Regions from separate parts of the Psychromonas saccharinae genome, predicted to be linked through region 2. Evidence: predicted binding sites of a transcription regulator. Region 2 holds the regulator's gene; each other region holds the start of a gene.
The links. Region 2 encodes sigma-54, which starts transcription at its own class of promoters, with help from an activator protein. Its sites were predicted from a motif close to GTTGGCACGNNNNTNGNNT; they were not measured.
Positions count from the first base shown of each region.

Region 1 (3,203 bases), 1.8 Mb from region 2:
TTCAGATGCAATTGAAATTGCAGAAGATATATAAGAGGAAAATATTATGGCTTTTAATGTTGCATTAAGTGGAATCTCAGCAGCCCAAACCGATTTGGATGCTACGTCAAATAACATCGCTAACGTAAATACCGTTGGTTTTAAAGAATCTCGAGCAGAGTTTGAAAGTGTTTATGCAAACTCACTCTTCTCTAATAGCGATACCAAAACGGGTGATGGTGCATCTGTTTCAACGGTGGCCCAACAGTTTAGTCAAGGGAGTTTGAAGTTTACCGATAACCCGCTTGATCTTGCGATTACTGGGAGCGGTTTTTTTGCTACGGCAAGTGAAGGGGCAAATGAGTTAAGCTATACCCGTTCTGGTACGTTTAAATTGAACAGTGAAAATTTTATTGTTGATAATAGTGGCAGATATTTACAAGCCTTTCCGGTCAATACGGATGGTACTTCTTCATCGGTCAGTTTAAGTACAACCGAACCTATTCAAATTCCAGAAACAGCTGGGACACCGGTGCCGACTTCTGGTGTAGATGTAACGTTAAACTTACCGGCAGGCGACCCGACAATGGATCCGGCAAATTTTGACCCTAATGATCCGGCTACTTATAACAATGCAACATCAGTCACCGTTTATGATTCATTGGGTGAAGCGCATGTCGCAAGTACTTATTATATCAAACCTAATGATGCTTCTTTTAACGGAACAAGTCAGTGGGTTACCTTTATGACGATTGACGGTAAACCAGTTGATGCTTGGGATAATGAAAATAATGCAGAAACGGCGGGAACCTACCAAGTCGATACCGATGGTGATGGACTGGCCGATTCCTCTGTACCTGGTGCTGATGGGACAGCTATTGCCGCAGATAAAAGGGCGGAATATACCGATGCCGATGGTGTGGTCCATACCGGTGGTGTATTAACCTTTGATTCCGTTGGTGCCTATACGGGAAGTCAACCTCAAACGCTTGATTTTGAAGCGTTAGGAGTGTCAGGTGCGGGGGTATTAGATCCCGGTGCTGATGGATCACAGACTATTAAACTTAGTTTTGTTGAGCCAACACAATATGCATCGGCCTTTGAGGTTACTGCATTAGAACAAGATGGTTTAACCGTTGGTAGTTTGACTGGGGTTGAAATTGGTGACGATGGTTTAGTTAAAGCGACTTACAGTAACGGAACTTCACAACCATTATCTCGTGTATCAGTGGTGCGTTTTAGAAATGAACAAGGACTGTCACAAAATGGTTCTAATTGGATTGCCTCTCAAGATTCTGGTGAGCCGATTGCCGGCGAAGCTGGATCGGGTTCATTCGGGCGTATTAATTCCGCTGCATTAGAGCAATCGAACGTCAATTTAACGACGGAATTAGTTGATTTGATTTCAGCGCAACGGAATTTCCAAGCGAATTCACGTGCATTAGAAATAGACAATGAATTACAGCAAACTATATTGCAAATCAGATAATTACTTTCTCTCTTAGTCTTTTATAAACGCACCTTTATTGGTGCGTTTTTGTTTTTAACTTCTCTAGTATTCTTTATTGGCACACGCTTTGCTTTATATAAATAATAGAAGGTATTTTAGTCGTAAAATGGTCGTCTAGTTACCTAACATGATTTCCATCTGCTAAGGAATATATATGGATCGCTTACTTTATGTCTCAATGTCGGGTGCTAAAGAGAATATGAATTCCTTAGCTGTGCACGGTAACAACTTAGCCAATGCAAATAAAACTGGATTTAAAGCGAGTTTTGAGCAAGCGAGAAGTATGCAAGCCTATGGCGAAGGTTTGCCGACACGTGTGTTTGCATTAGCTGAAGAACCGGGGCAAAACTTTGAAGGGGGAGCCATGCAGACGACTGGACGTGATTTAGATGTTGCGATTCAAGGGGATGGATGGTTAGTAGTTGACTCTCAACTAGGTGGGCAAGCGATGACCCGTGCAGGAGGATTAAACATCAATACCGATGGTTTTTTGGTGGATAATCGAGGTAACGAGCTAGTTGATGAACAGGGGGCGACTATTTTTGTACCGCTGCCCGTAGAAAAATTAAGTATTCGTAAAGACGGGACTATTGAAGTCAGACCTCCAGGTGCGCCTGCAGACGGTTTTGAAGAAGTCGCAAAAATTAAAATGGCTAATCCGGATATCAGAGATATTACCCGTGGTGCAGACGGATTGTTTAGACGTATTGATGGTGTAGAACCTGCCGCAGATGAACAAGTCTCCTTACAAAGTGGATTGTTGGAAGCTTCCAACGTCAATTTAAGTAGTGAGCTAACTAGCATGATTAATTTACAGCGCCAGTTTGAAATGCAGATAAAAATGATGAAAAAAGCGGAAGAGATGGACTCGGCGTCTGACTCTTTATTGCGTGTTGTTTAATCGATGATTAAGCAATTTGTATTTAATATTTTAGGAGAGAAATTATGCATCCCGCTTTATGGATAAGTAAAACAGGGTTAGATTCCCAACAAACTAATGTGGCAACGATTTCTAATAACCTTGCCAATGCCAGCACCGTTGGATTTAAGAAAAGTCGTGCAATTTTTGAAGATTTACTTTATCAAAATATTAATCAACCAGGTGCCAATGCAACTGAAAATTCTAAATTACCTTCCGGTTTAATGTTAGGCGCTGGTTCGAAAGTTGTGGCGGTGCAGAAAAACTTTTCTCAGGGTAATGCATTAACGACCAATAACTCGTTAGATATTATGGTTGATGGTAGTGGATTTTTTGAAATTGAAATGCCAGACGGTAGCTCAGGTTATACGCGTAATGGCCAATTTCAGTTAAATGAAGAAGGTATTATTGTCACCCCTGGGTCCGGGTATCCATTAGTGCCTCAAATTCAAATTCCAAATGATGCCCAATCGATTACGGTTGGATCACAGGGTGAAGTTTCGGTGCGTATTAAGGGGCAGGCAGAAAACCAAGTGGTCGGGCAATTAACCCTTAACGATTTTATTAATCCATCGGGTTTAGAGCCAATGGGTGAAAATTTATATACCGAAACCGGCGCAAGTGGTGGTCCGATTCAGGGCGCACCAGGAGCTGATGGTTTAGGATTTCTACGTCAAGGAATGTTAGAAACATCAAACGTTAATGTAACCGAAGAGTTAGTTAACTTAATTGAAAGTCAACGTGTTTACGAAATGAACTCTAAGGTTGTTTCTGCTGTTGATGAAATGCTTTCTT
Region 1 is NZ_CP195153.1:1,361,489-1,364,691, forward strand. It holds gene ACR30L_RS06075 (flagellar hook assembly protein FlgD) at 1-34, shown strand, start outside; gene flgE (flagellar hook protein FlgE) at 47-1,468, shown strand; gene ACR30L_RS06085 (flagellar basal body rod protein FlgF) at 1,644-2,390, shown strand; gene flgG (flagellar basal-body rod protein FlgG) at 2,435-3,203, shown strand, end outside.
Region 1: ACR30L_RS06085 (flagellar basal body rod protein FlgF) is a predicted target of sigma-54. The motif match lies at 1,544-1,562, and genes of this name have one in related genera.

Region 2 (3,203 bases):
ATTCAGCCTGTAATAATTCAAACAGTGTTTCAGCGCTTTCAGCGGTTCTTAATTGCTTTAAAAATGTCTTATTTAAGAGCTTTTGACTGATCTCTGACAATGTTGCTAAATATTCCTGACAGCGATCTTCAGGAACGAATATCGCGAACAGTATATCCACTTTGTTACCGTCATAGGAATCATAATCAATAGGTGTTTCACATTGTATAAAAACTGCTGTCGCAGGTAAGCTGCTGTCAATTTTTACGTGCGGAATTGCAATACCCGAGCCTACGCCCGTAGAACCAATTTTTTCGCGACTAATGAGATCATTAAAAAGTCTCTGTGCATCGATATCCAGTTTTTCCGCTGCAATATGACTGATTATTTCGAGTGCAGATTTTTTACTGGTACAACGTACTTGACTAAATACAGAGTCTTTAGTTAATAGGGTCGATATTTTCATATTTTAATCTACTTTAGCTGCGATATTAAGAAGCGCGAAAGTTTAGCAGTTTACAGGTAAATACGTATCAAGAAATACTCATTTTTTTAATATTAATTAAAAATTTAACAACCTGTAGAGAAAACTTTATGGATAACGCTAGGATATCACTGAATTATTTAATTTTATTCGTGTTCACCTCGCTTTTAATACATAAGTGAACATCGAATTAAAGTTGTTAGAGTAATTGTTTTCGTTGATTAGAAGGTGGGATACCTAACGACTCTCGGTATTTTGCAATCGTACGACGCGCTACTTTTATACCTTGTTCCTCAAGTAATTTACTTATTTTATTATCACTTAAAGGTTTTGTTGTTAGTTCTGCACTGACGAGCTTTTTAATTAAAGCGCGAATAGCTGTTGATGAACATTCACCACCACTTTCTGTTGCAACGTGGCTAGAAAAGAAGAATTTAAGTTCATAAATACCTCTTGGTGTATGCATAAACTTCTGCGTAGTTACACGAGAAATAGTCGATTCGTGCATGTCTACTGCAAAGGCAACATCATTTAATACCATTGGTTTCATTGCTTCATCGCCGTATTCAAAAAAGGCTTGTTGTTGTTGAACAATACAATTAGACACTTTTAAGAGTGTTTCATTACGACTTTCTAAGCTTTTAATAAACCATTTTGCTTCTTGTAAGTGGCCCTTAATAAATTGTGAATCACTTTTACTAATATTACCTTTACATAAATTAGCGTATTGGGTGTTGACCGATAGGTTTGGATCACAGTCTGGATTTAATGAAACACGCCATTGTCCTGCTATTTTTTTTACGTAAACATCGGGGACAATATATTGTGCATGTGATTCTTCAATTTGATTGCCAGGACGAGGCTCTAAACTTTGAATTAAACGCATAACTTCAGCAAGTTGCGCTTCTTTTAATTTTGTTTTTCTAGCCAATGTGCGGTAATCGCGATTTGCCAATAAATCCATATGGCACTCTAATACCATTTGCGCTTCGGCTAGCCATTCAGTATCGGGGGCTAAATGTTGAAGTTGAATTTGTAAACACTCTTGGGTGGAACGGGCTGCAACACCAATCGGATCAAAATGTTGAATACGTTTTAATACAACTTGAATTTCATCAAGTTCAAGATCTTCAATATCAACACTTAAGCTTTCTAAAATAGATTCACACGTACTTGTTAAATAACCTGATTCATCAATCGAGTCGATAATAGAAGTCGCAATAAGTTGATCAGTTTCAGAAAAAGGTGTTAGTTCCATTTGCCACAGTAAGTGGTCTTGTAATGTATTTGATGATTCACCTTGATAAACTGTATCTTCACCTTCATAGCTTGCACCACCTGAAGCAACGGAGGTCGTTGGAACTGGGCTATAGGATTCTTCCCAATCAGTTTCCGCAGGAAGATCGTCAGAAAATTCTTGCTTTGTGATTGCTTCCGAAGTATCAATTTGACTACTGTCTTGTTCTTTATGTGCTTCTTCACTGCTTGTTTTGTCATCTTGTTCAAGTAGTGGGTTTTCGTCGAGCGCATTTTGGATCTCTTGCTGCAAATCGAGTGTAGAAAGTTGTAATAATTTAATTGCTTGCTGTAATTGAGGAGTCATGGCGAGTTGCTGACCCATCTTCAATTGTAACCCTTGTTTCATCAAAATATTTTTTCCTCCTATTCAACCATTGTTAGCTTAGAGTGTGAATTCATTGCCTAAATAAACCTGTTTAACTTGATCATTTGCTAAGATTTCATCTTGGGTTCCAATTGCAATAATTTCACCATGGCTAACAATATATGAGTGTTGGCAAACATCCAGTGTTTCACGTACATTATGATCTGTGATTAGTACGCCTAAACCTCTATCCCTAAGCTGTTGAATAATATTTTTAATATCAATAACTGAAATAGGATCAACCCCTGCAAAGGGTTCATCTAAAAGGATAAATTTGGGTTCAGTTGCTAATGCTCGTGCAATTTCTACACGGCGACGCTCTCCGCCCGATAAACTCATTCCTTTATTACTACGTATATGGGTTATATGAAACTCTTCGAGTAACATTTCTAGTTTCTCTAGGCGCTCCGCTTGTGATAACTCTTTACGCATTTGTAAAATGCCCATGATATTTTCAGTTACCGTTAAACGTCTAAAAATAGATGCTTCTTGCGGTAAATAACCAATCCCTTTTTGTGCACGAATGTGCATTGGTTGGTTAGAAAGATCTTCATGGTCTAAAAAAATAGTGCCTGCATTTTGTTTTACTAGGCCAACAACCATATAAAAAGATGTTGTTTTACCTGCTCCATTTGGACCAAGTAATCCTACAATTTCACCGGTTTTCACGGTAATACTAACGCCATTAACAACGGTACGACCTTTATAACTTTTTACTAAGCCTTTTGCTATTAATTCAGCCATTTGATTTATTCTTCTTTATTCGAGTTAGTTGTGTCTTGTTTCGTTTTTTCAAATTGAGAAGGGAGAAAAACAGTATTAACTCGATCTTTATTAGATTCTCCCGTGCCTACAATAAGTTCTTTTGTTTTAAGAAAATAGACTATTTTTGAAGCATTAATTTCACTATCAAGCTGTTTAACTTGTGCACTGCCACTGAGCGTGATTTTCCCCTCCGCAACATTATAACTAATATAATTGGCTTTTGCTGTTAATGGGCGACCATCGTTTTGCGTTTGGTAAAAGGTGGCAGGTAATCCTTCTGCAGTCATCTTTTCGCTATTTATTTTTGTATCT
Region 2 is NZ_CP195153.1:3,189,210-3,192,412, reverse strand. It holds gene ptsN (PTS IIA-like nitrogen regulatory protein PtsN) at 1-445, opposite strand, end outside; gene ACR30L_RS14295 (RNA polymerase factor sigma-54) at 663-2,108, opposite strand; gene lptB (LPS export ABC transporter ATP-binding protein) at 2,145-2,870, opposite strand; gene lptA (lipopolysaccharide transport periplasmic protein LptA) at 2,876-3,203, opposite strand, start outside.

Region 3 (3,203 bases), 1.1 Mb from region 2:
TGTTCTGCAATACCGTGTCGCGACATCTCAATGGTTTTATCCTGCTCAATTAAAGGCGCGTAAAAATAACGTTCCTCTGCGATCGCGTGTTGTTCAAGTTCGTGTTTTAGTTCATTGTAGAACTCTCTTCTTGCGGATGAATCACCGGTTGTTGAAACTAATGTATCCAATAATAAACGTTGTTTTTCATGGCTTTCGCGTAATGTATCAAAAATATTATTCATAATTTATTCCTTGTACGAAGTGAGTAAAGGTGAAAATGATGGGAGACATCATTTTCAGTAAAGCGAATGGCAGAGGTTAACAATCTTTATCTTCGGCATTCAGGGTGTCCTTTACATTTTCACAGGCATCTTCAATGCTATTTTGTACATCGGTAGATGCATCATCTATTTTTCACCTGCTTTTTCTGCTGGGCCTTCGGAACAGGCACTGAGTAAAATAACTAGGCTTGAAATGGCTAAAAAAGACTTACAATTTTTTAATTGAATCATAATATTCCCACTTATTTTTGAGTGTTATTCATCATATTTAACACGAGCGATATAATGAATAGGACAACAAATAGATAAAAAATAATTTTAGCAATACCTGCTGCAGCACCTGCGATACCACCAAATCCGAATATTGCTGAAATTAATGCAATGGCTAAAAAAATAAGTACCCAGCGAAGCATAATGTTTCTCCTTTTCTATAAGCTGTATTTATTGGATGACTTCTAGATTATTAATCACATGTTTCACATCTTGCGTATTACGTGCGATGTTCATTGCTAAATCATGTTGTTTAACAGAAGCAACTTCGCCAGTTAACTCGACGGTATGCTCATTGGTGTCTACGTTAATATCTAAGCCGCTAATGTCGTCTTCCATTAATAGTCGTGTTTTAATCACTGTGGTGATTTTTGCATCCGTTAAAGCAACTAATGCTTTATTATTACGATTCTTTTCAACGGGGGTGTTTAAAATAGTTAGTTGGTTATCGACAGCTTCAACACCATCCAAATCTTCAACCAGTTCTCTTGCGAGTAATTTTTCTATACGATTATCTACGTCACCGGTTAAGGTGATCACACCATGGTTAACATGGGTATTAATATCGAAGGAATTTAAATCTGGATTAAATAATAAAATCGTTTCAGCTTTGCCATCTATCCATGCATCGAGAGATTCTTCTTTCCATGTTTGTTGGTTTGCCAATGCAACCGTTGATGATGCAAGTAGTACAGTAGGAAGTGCGATACGAGTAATCATGCTGTTCATATTTTTCTCCTTTATTTGAAACGTATGTCATTTGTCTATCTATCCATCTAGCTATAGCGAAGACTGTGCCAGTTTTTAACTTGCTGTTTTTAAAGGTATATTTTGCATGGTGAGAAAGAGGATGAGATAAAGTATGAAATTTTTACAGTGTCATAATGTAATAGTTAGCGAGGTGGGATTAATGGAAAAGTGCCTCAAAGTAAGAGGCATTTTAGATATTGATGATTAGTGTCCTGCAACGATATAGAAATAGTAAATCATAAACAGTGCAATCACATATACAGACCAATGATCTTCTTTATAACGGCCTGTGATTACCTTTAAAAAGCCATAAACTAACATCGCAGCAGCAATTCCATTACCCGCATTGAAGGTGAAGATGCTGATGACCACACAAACAAAGGCAGGGAAGTATTCAGTAATATCATCAAAGTTAACTTTTTTGATTGAACCCATCATTGAAATGCCGATATAAATGAGTACCGGTGCCGTCGCGACGCTAGGGATCATTCCTGCAATGGGGGCGATAAAGAGTGTTGCGAGGAAACATATTGCGGTAACAATTCCAGTGAATCCGGTGCGGCCACCCGCTTCAACGCCAGCAGAGCTTTCTAGATAAGTGGTGAGCACTGGGCAAGCGAATAACGAGCCAAAGGTGGTTGCGGTCGAGTCGACATGGAAGTTTTTTTCAATGCCCGGTAAATTTCCATCTTTATCGAGATACCCTGCTTGTCCACCGACACCGAGTAAGGTGCCTAATGTTGAGAAAAAGTCGGGAATAAAAAAGGCTAAGAGAAATGGCAAGTATGTTGGATCTAATGCACCAATAATATCGAGTTGCATAAACATGCTGTCTATGTTGGCTGGCAGGCTAAAGAAATGGTCCGGTACTTGAGAAATACCTAAGGGTAAGCTGATTAATGTGGTGGTAATAATAGAAAGAATAATCCCACCTTGAATTTTTCTTGTCGTGAAAAATAAAACCAGGAAGAAGCCAAAAATAGCGAGTAACGAAGTCGTTGCAGTTAAATCTCCGAATATTAGAACATTCTTTTTGGCATTGGCAACGATAATCCCTGCGTGCTTAAACCCAAGTAGGGCGATGAATAGGCCAATCCCCACGCCGACTGACACTTTAACACTGTGTGGGATGACCCGAACCACAAAATCACGCACCCCGAAAAATGAAACTAACATAAATAAAAAACCGCTGATAAATACAATGCCTGCCGCAATGCTGAGCGGGACATCATTACCTAGCAGCGTAAACGAGAAAATCGCAACACTACCTAATCCGGGAGCAAGTACAAAGGGGCGGTTAGTATAAATAGCCATTGCAACCGTGGTAATAATGGTCATTAAAATGGTGACCGTTAATGCACTATCGAAGGGTAAACCGCCTTTGGATAACATACCGGGGACAACGGCAATAATATACGCCATGGTCGCAAAAGTGGTTAAGCCAGCAATGATCTCCTTTCGCATTGTTGTCCCATTTTCTTGGAACTTGAACCAACGGGCAATGTTCCCTCTCGATTGTATTTCAGTTTTCATATGCTCTCTCCTAAGCGTGTATTCTTTGATATCTAATTCGATGATCTTCTTTAATGGATGGTTCCGTTACTAATCTATTTCGGAGCTGATCAAATTCTGACAACCAAAGGCTTTTCCATTGGTTTTTTTGTATCTGGGGGACCCAGCAGGCATCGATAGTATTAGCGAGGATAACGCGTAGGCTATCTAAATCGAATCCAAATTCTTCGACCAATACCCGATAACAATTTGCACTGTTGGTTGCGTGAATGTGCCAATCATCGGTACAGGGGATAATATTCAATCCCGCCTTTGCCATGGCTCGAATAGGGTGTTGCGTACGCCATTGTTGCTTATCTGGCCATTGCTTCAAGTAGTGTGTATTGGATGGGATCACCGTAAAAGGAA
Region 3 is NZ_CP195153.1:4,288,239-4,291,441, reverse strand. It holds gene ACR30L_RS19160 (hemerythrin domain-containing protein) at 1-224, opposite strand, end outside; partial or broken gene ACR30L_RS19155 (hypothetical protein) at 301-494, opposite strand; gene ACR30L_RS19150 (DUF1328 family protein) at 506-676, opposite strand; gene ACR30L_RS19145 (BON domain-containing protein) at 705-1,262, opposite strand; gene ACR30L_RS19140 (NCS2 family permease) at 1,488-2,816, opposite strand; gene ACR30L_RS19135 (adenosine deaminase family protein) at 2,827-3,203, opposite strand, start outside.
Region 3: ACR30L_RS19145 (BON domain-containing protein) is a predicted target of sigma-54. The motif match lies at 1,317-1,335, and genes of this name have one in related genera.

Region 4 (3,203 bases), 770 kb from region 2:
CTAAAGTTAATGATAAACAAACATAAACTTAACCCTTTAATCAAAGCTATTTCAGTTTGAATTGGATCAAGAGTATTCAAGGGAGAATATGCGGGGAAGTAAAACCCAAGCCATTGAAAAAAAACCCAAACCTGTACCAAAAATATTATACTAAAAATAAAAGTGACGAATTTAACTTTGGCTAAGAAGTGTTTAAAATTTGGACTAACACAAAGAATAAGTGAGTTTAAAGAAATTAAAAACTCAACTATGCCCCACGACCACGGTCGGTTGGCGCCAAGAGGAATGGGTGCAAACCAAATGATAAAACAGAGTAAATAAAAGGCTAATTTATTTAACATTGTTCGTTGTTCATCAACAAAGCTTGGAAATTAACAAAATAAAGTATCATACACATCCTGTGTTAATTATTTATGAAGAGTACAACTCGTCCAGAGTCTTTATATTCTTTTGTAATTAATGTTTATTGTCTAAAATTTATAATCAATTACAAATAAAATAGCCGGTCCGAAAACCGACTATTTATATAGTTCTATAGCTACTAAAATAGTAAAGGCTAATTTCTTGAAGCAGTGTGACCACCACTTCCTGAACCACAGCCTACACCAGATGACCATGGACCATGCCCATGATTCTTCTTGTTACTATAACCTTTTTTGCCATAGGATTTACCACTATTTTTATTTGAATAGTAATAAACCGTCGCATATTTTCCGGTCATTTTGTAACTGTTAGATTTGCTACTAGATTTCGAACTAACATAATTTTTACTGTTAGATTTTGAAGAAAAGTAACTTTTGTTATTCGAGGAATAACCGTTAGTCGCAAATGTACTGGTAAAAGGCAAAGCCCCTACTAAAGCAACGATTGCTATTTTTTTCATGTCCATACGTCTATTCTCCTAACAATATGAATTATTTCTCTACAATGTTATTTTATTGTGAAAAATTTTATTTGTCACTATCTAAATAATAAATCTTTGTCCATTACATTAATTTAAGATTGAGATATAAGTCAACACAACAGACATTAAATAGTGAACGAATATTGCTTCAACTAAGTAAAAAATACTAAAGCAATATAAAAAAGATCTTAATCGTTTTAAAAATAAACACAACCTAATAATGTTACGCTCAAAATATCTCTAACAACAGTCCTTTTCATAATAAACTCGATCAATCATCTAGCTATGTTTTAAAATATTCATTCTCGCCACCACCCATCATTATTTGTCAGATTTTCTTACACATTTCATACTTGATTCATAAAAAATACAAATTAATTATATAAAAACAACAACTTGAAACAATGGCATGTAACATGCTTTAACATAATGGCAACACATACTGTACATTCAACTAAAACTAAAATGGATTTCTTGGAGAGTCATATGAATATTTTAAAAACAACGGCAACAGCAGCATTATTACTAACATCAGCTTCAACTTTTGCATCTACAATTAGCTTCTCTTCTGGTTTGGATGATGTTTGTACCACAACCGGCTGCGATCTAACGGATCAAAGCTTCTATACTTATGTAGCTCCTGGTGATGGTGCATCTTGGATTCAAGATAATAATGCATGGTTTAATATACATGCTGAATATTCAATTTATGAATATGATTTCAGCACATCTAGCACTGATTACTCTATTGATTCACTATCCATTACTTTTGATGACAATGTCATTATTACAAGTGGTACTAGTGTTATTTTTGATTCAACAACAGTAGGTATTATTGACCCTTGGACTGTTTATACGGATGTAACTAGCTTATTAACTAGTACATTTATCTCTGCAGGCGATTATTTGACTTTTTATGTTGACAATGACCGTGGTCTAGCAACGGGAGTTGCATGGTCGGGTACTGCAACTTCAGTTCCAGAGCCAAGCATGATTATCGCATTGGGGCTTGGTCTCGTTGCATTTGGTGTTCGTCGTCGTAAAAATAACGATGCATAAGACAAATTACCGTTTTTAACATTAAAACGGCTTATTTTTTAGGCCGTTTAAAACTTTCTAATTTAATAACATTTAATGTCGGAATTTTTAACACTTCGAATCAAATTCATATTGCAATATAAACATAAGCCATATAAAACAATCACTTGAAAAACCGGCACGCATTATGCTTATTATTCTCCATGGTAATTATTATTACTCATCATTTATTTTATTAAACGGATTTTTTTGGAGAACTTAATGAATTTATTCAAAACAGCAGCTACAGCTGCATTACTACTTACTTCTGCTTCTACTTTTGCTTCTACTATCAGTTTCACATCTGGTTTAGATGACGTATGTACTAGTTCAAGTTGTGATTTAACTGATCAAGACTTTTATACTTATGTTGAGCCTACTGATGGTGCATCTTGGATTCAAGATGGTAACGCATGGTATGTATCAGGTGCAGAATACTCCATTTATGAATATGACTTCAGCGCAACTGGTAGCGATTACTCTATTGATTCATTATTCGTTAGCTATGATGACAATCTAGTTATCACTATTGGTACTGACGTTATTTTTGATTCAACAACAACGTCTATCACAGACGCATGGACTACTTACACAGATATCACAACTCTATTAAGCAGTGCTTATATTACCGCTGGTGATTATCTAACATTTTATGTTGATAATAACGGTGGTTTAGCAACTGGTGTAGCTTGGTCTGGTACAGCAACTTCAGTTCCTGAGCCAAGCATGGTTATTGCATTAGGTCTTGGTCTTGTTGCATTTGGTGTTCGTCGTCGTAAAAACACTAACGTTTAAGACAACAATCATCATTATAAGATAACTTATACTAAAACGGCTTCTTTCGAAGCCGTTTTTACTTATGTGAAACTTATTTATTTACAAAACACTGCGTAAAAAAAACCGACAACACTTACTTAATCTTGTAATATCCTTTAAACCAATCGACAAATTGCTGCATACCATAATCAATGTCCGTTGCAGGTTTAAATCCAACCTCTTTCTGTAAACTATCTATATCAGCATAGGTTGCTGGCACATCACCTGCTTGCATTGGAAAGTATTCTTTGTCGGCTATTTTGCCAGTCGCTTTTTCAATTGATTCAATAAATCGCATTAAGGCAATTGGTTCATTGTTACCAATATTGAATATTTTGTAAGGTGCTTTGCTGGATGCTGGCGACGTATTTGTGTTAGTTTCATCGCGAGTAGGAATAACATTTTG
Region 4 is NZ_CP195153.1:2,422,345-2,425,547, forward strand. It holds gene ACR30L_RS10725 (O-antigen ligase family protein) at 1-20, opposite strand, end outside; gene ACR30L_RS10730 (hypothetical protein) at 557-889, opposite strand; gene ACR30L_RS10735 (PEP-CTERM sorting domain-containing protein) at 1,391-1,963, shown strand; gene ACR30L_RS10740 (PEP-CTERM sorting domain-containing protein) at 2,204-2,776, shown strand; gene ACR30L_RS10745 (NAD-dependent epimerase) at 2,892-3,203, opposite strand, start outside.
Region 4: ACR30L_RS10735 (PEP-CTERM sorting domain-containing protein) is a predicted target of sigma-54. The motif match lies at 1,308-1,326, and genes of this name have one in related genera.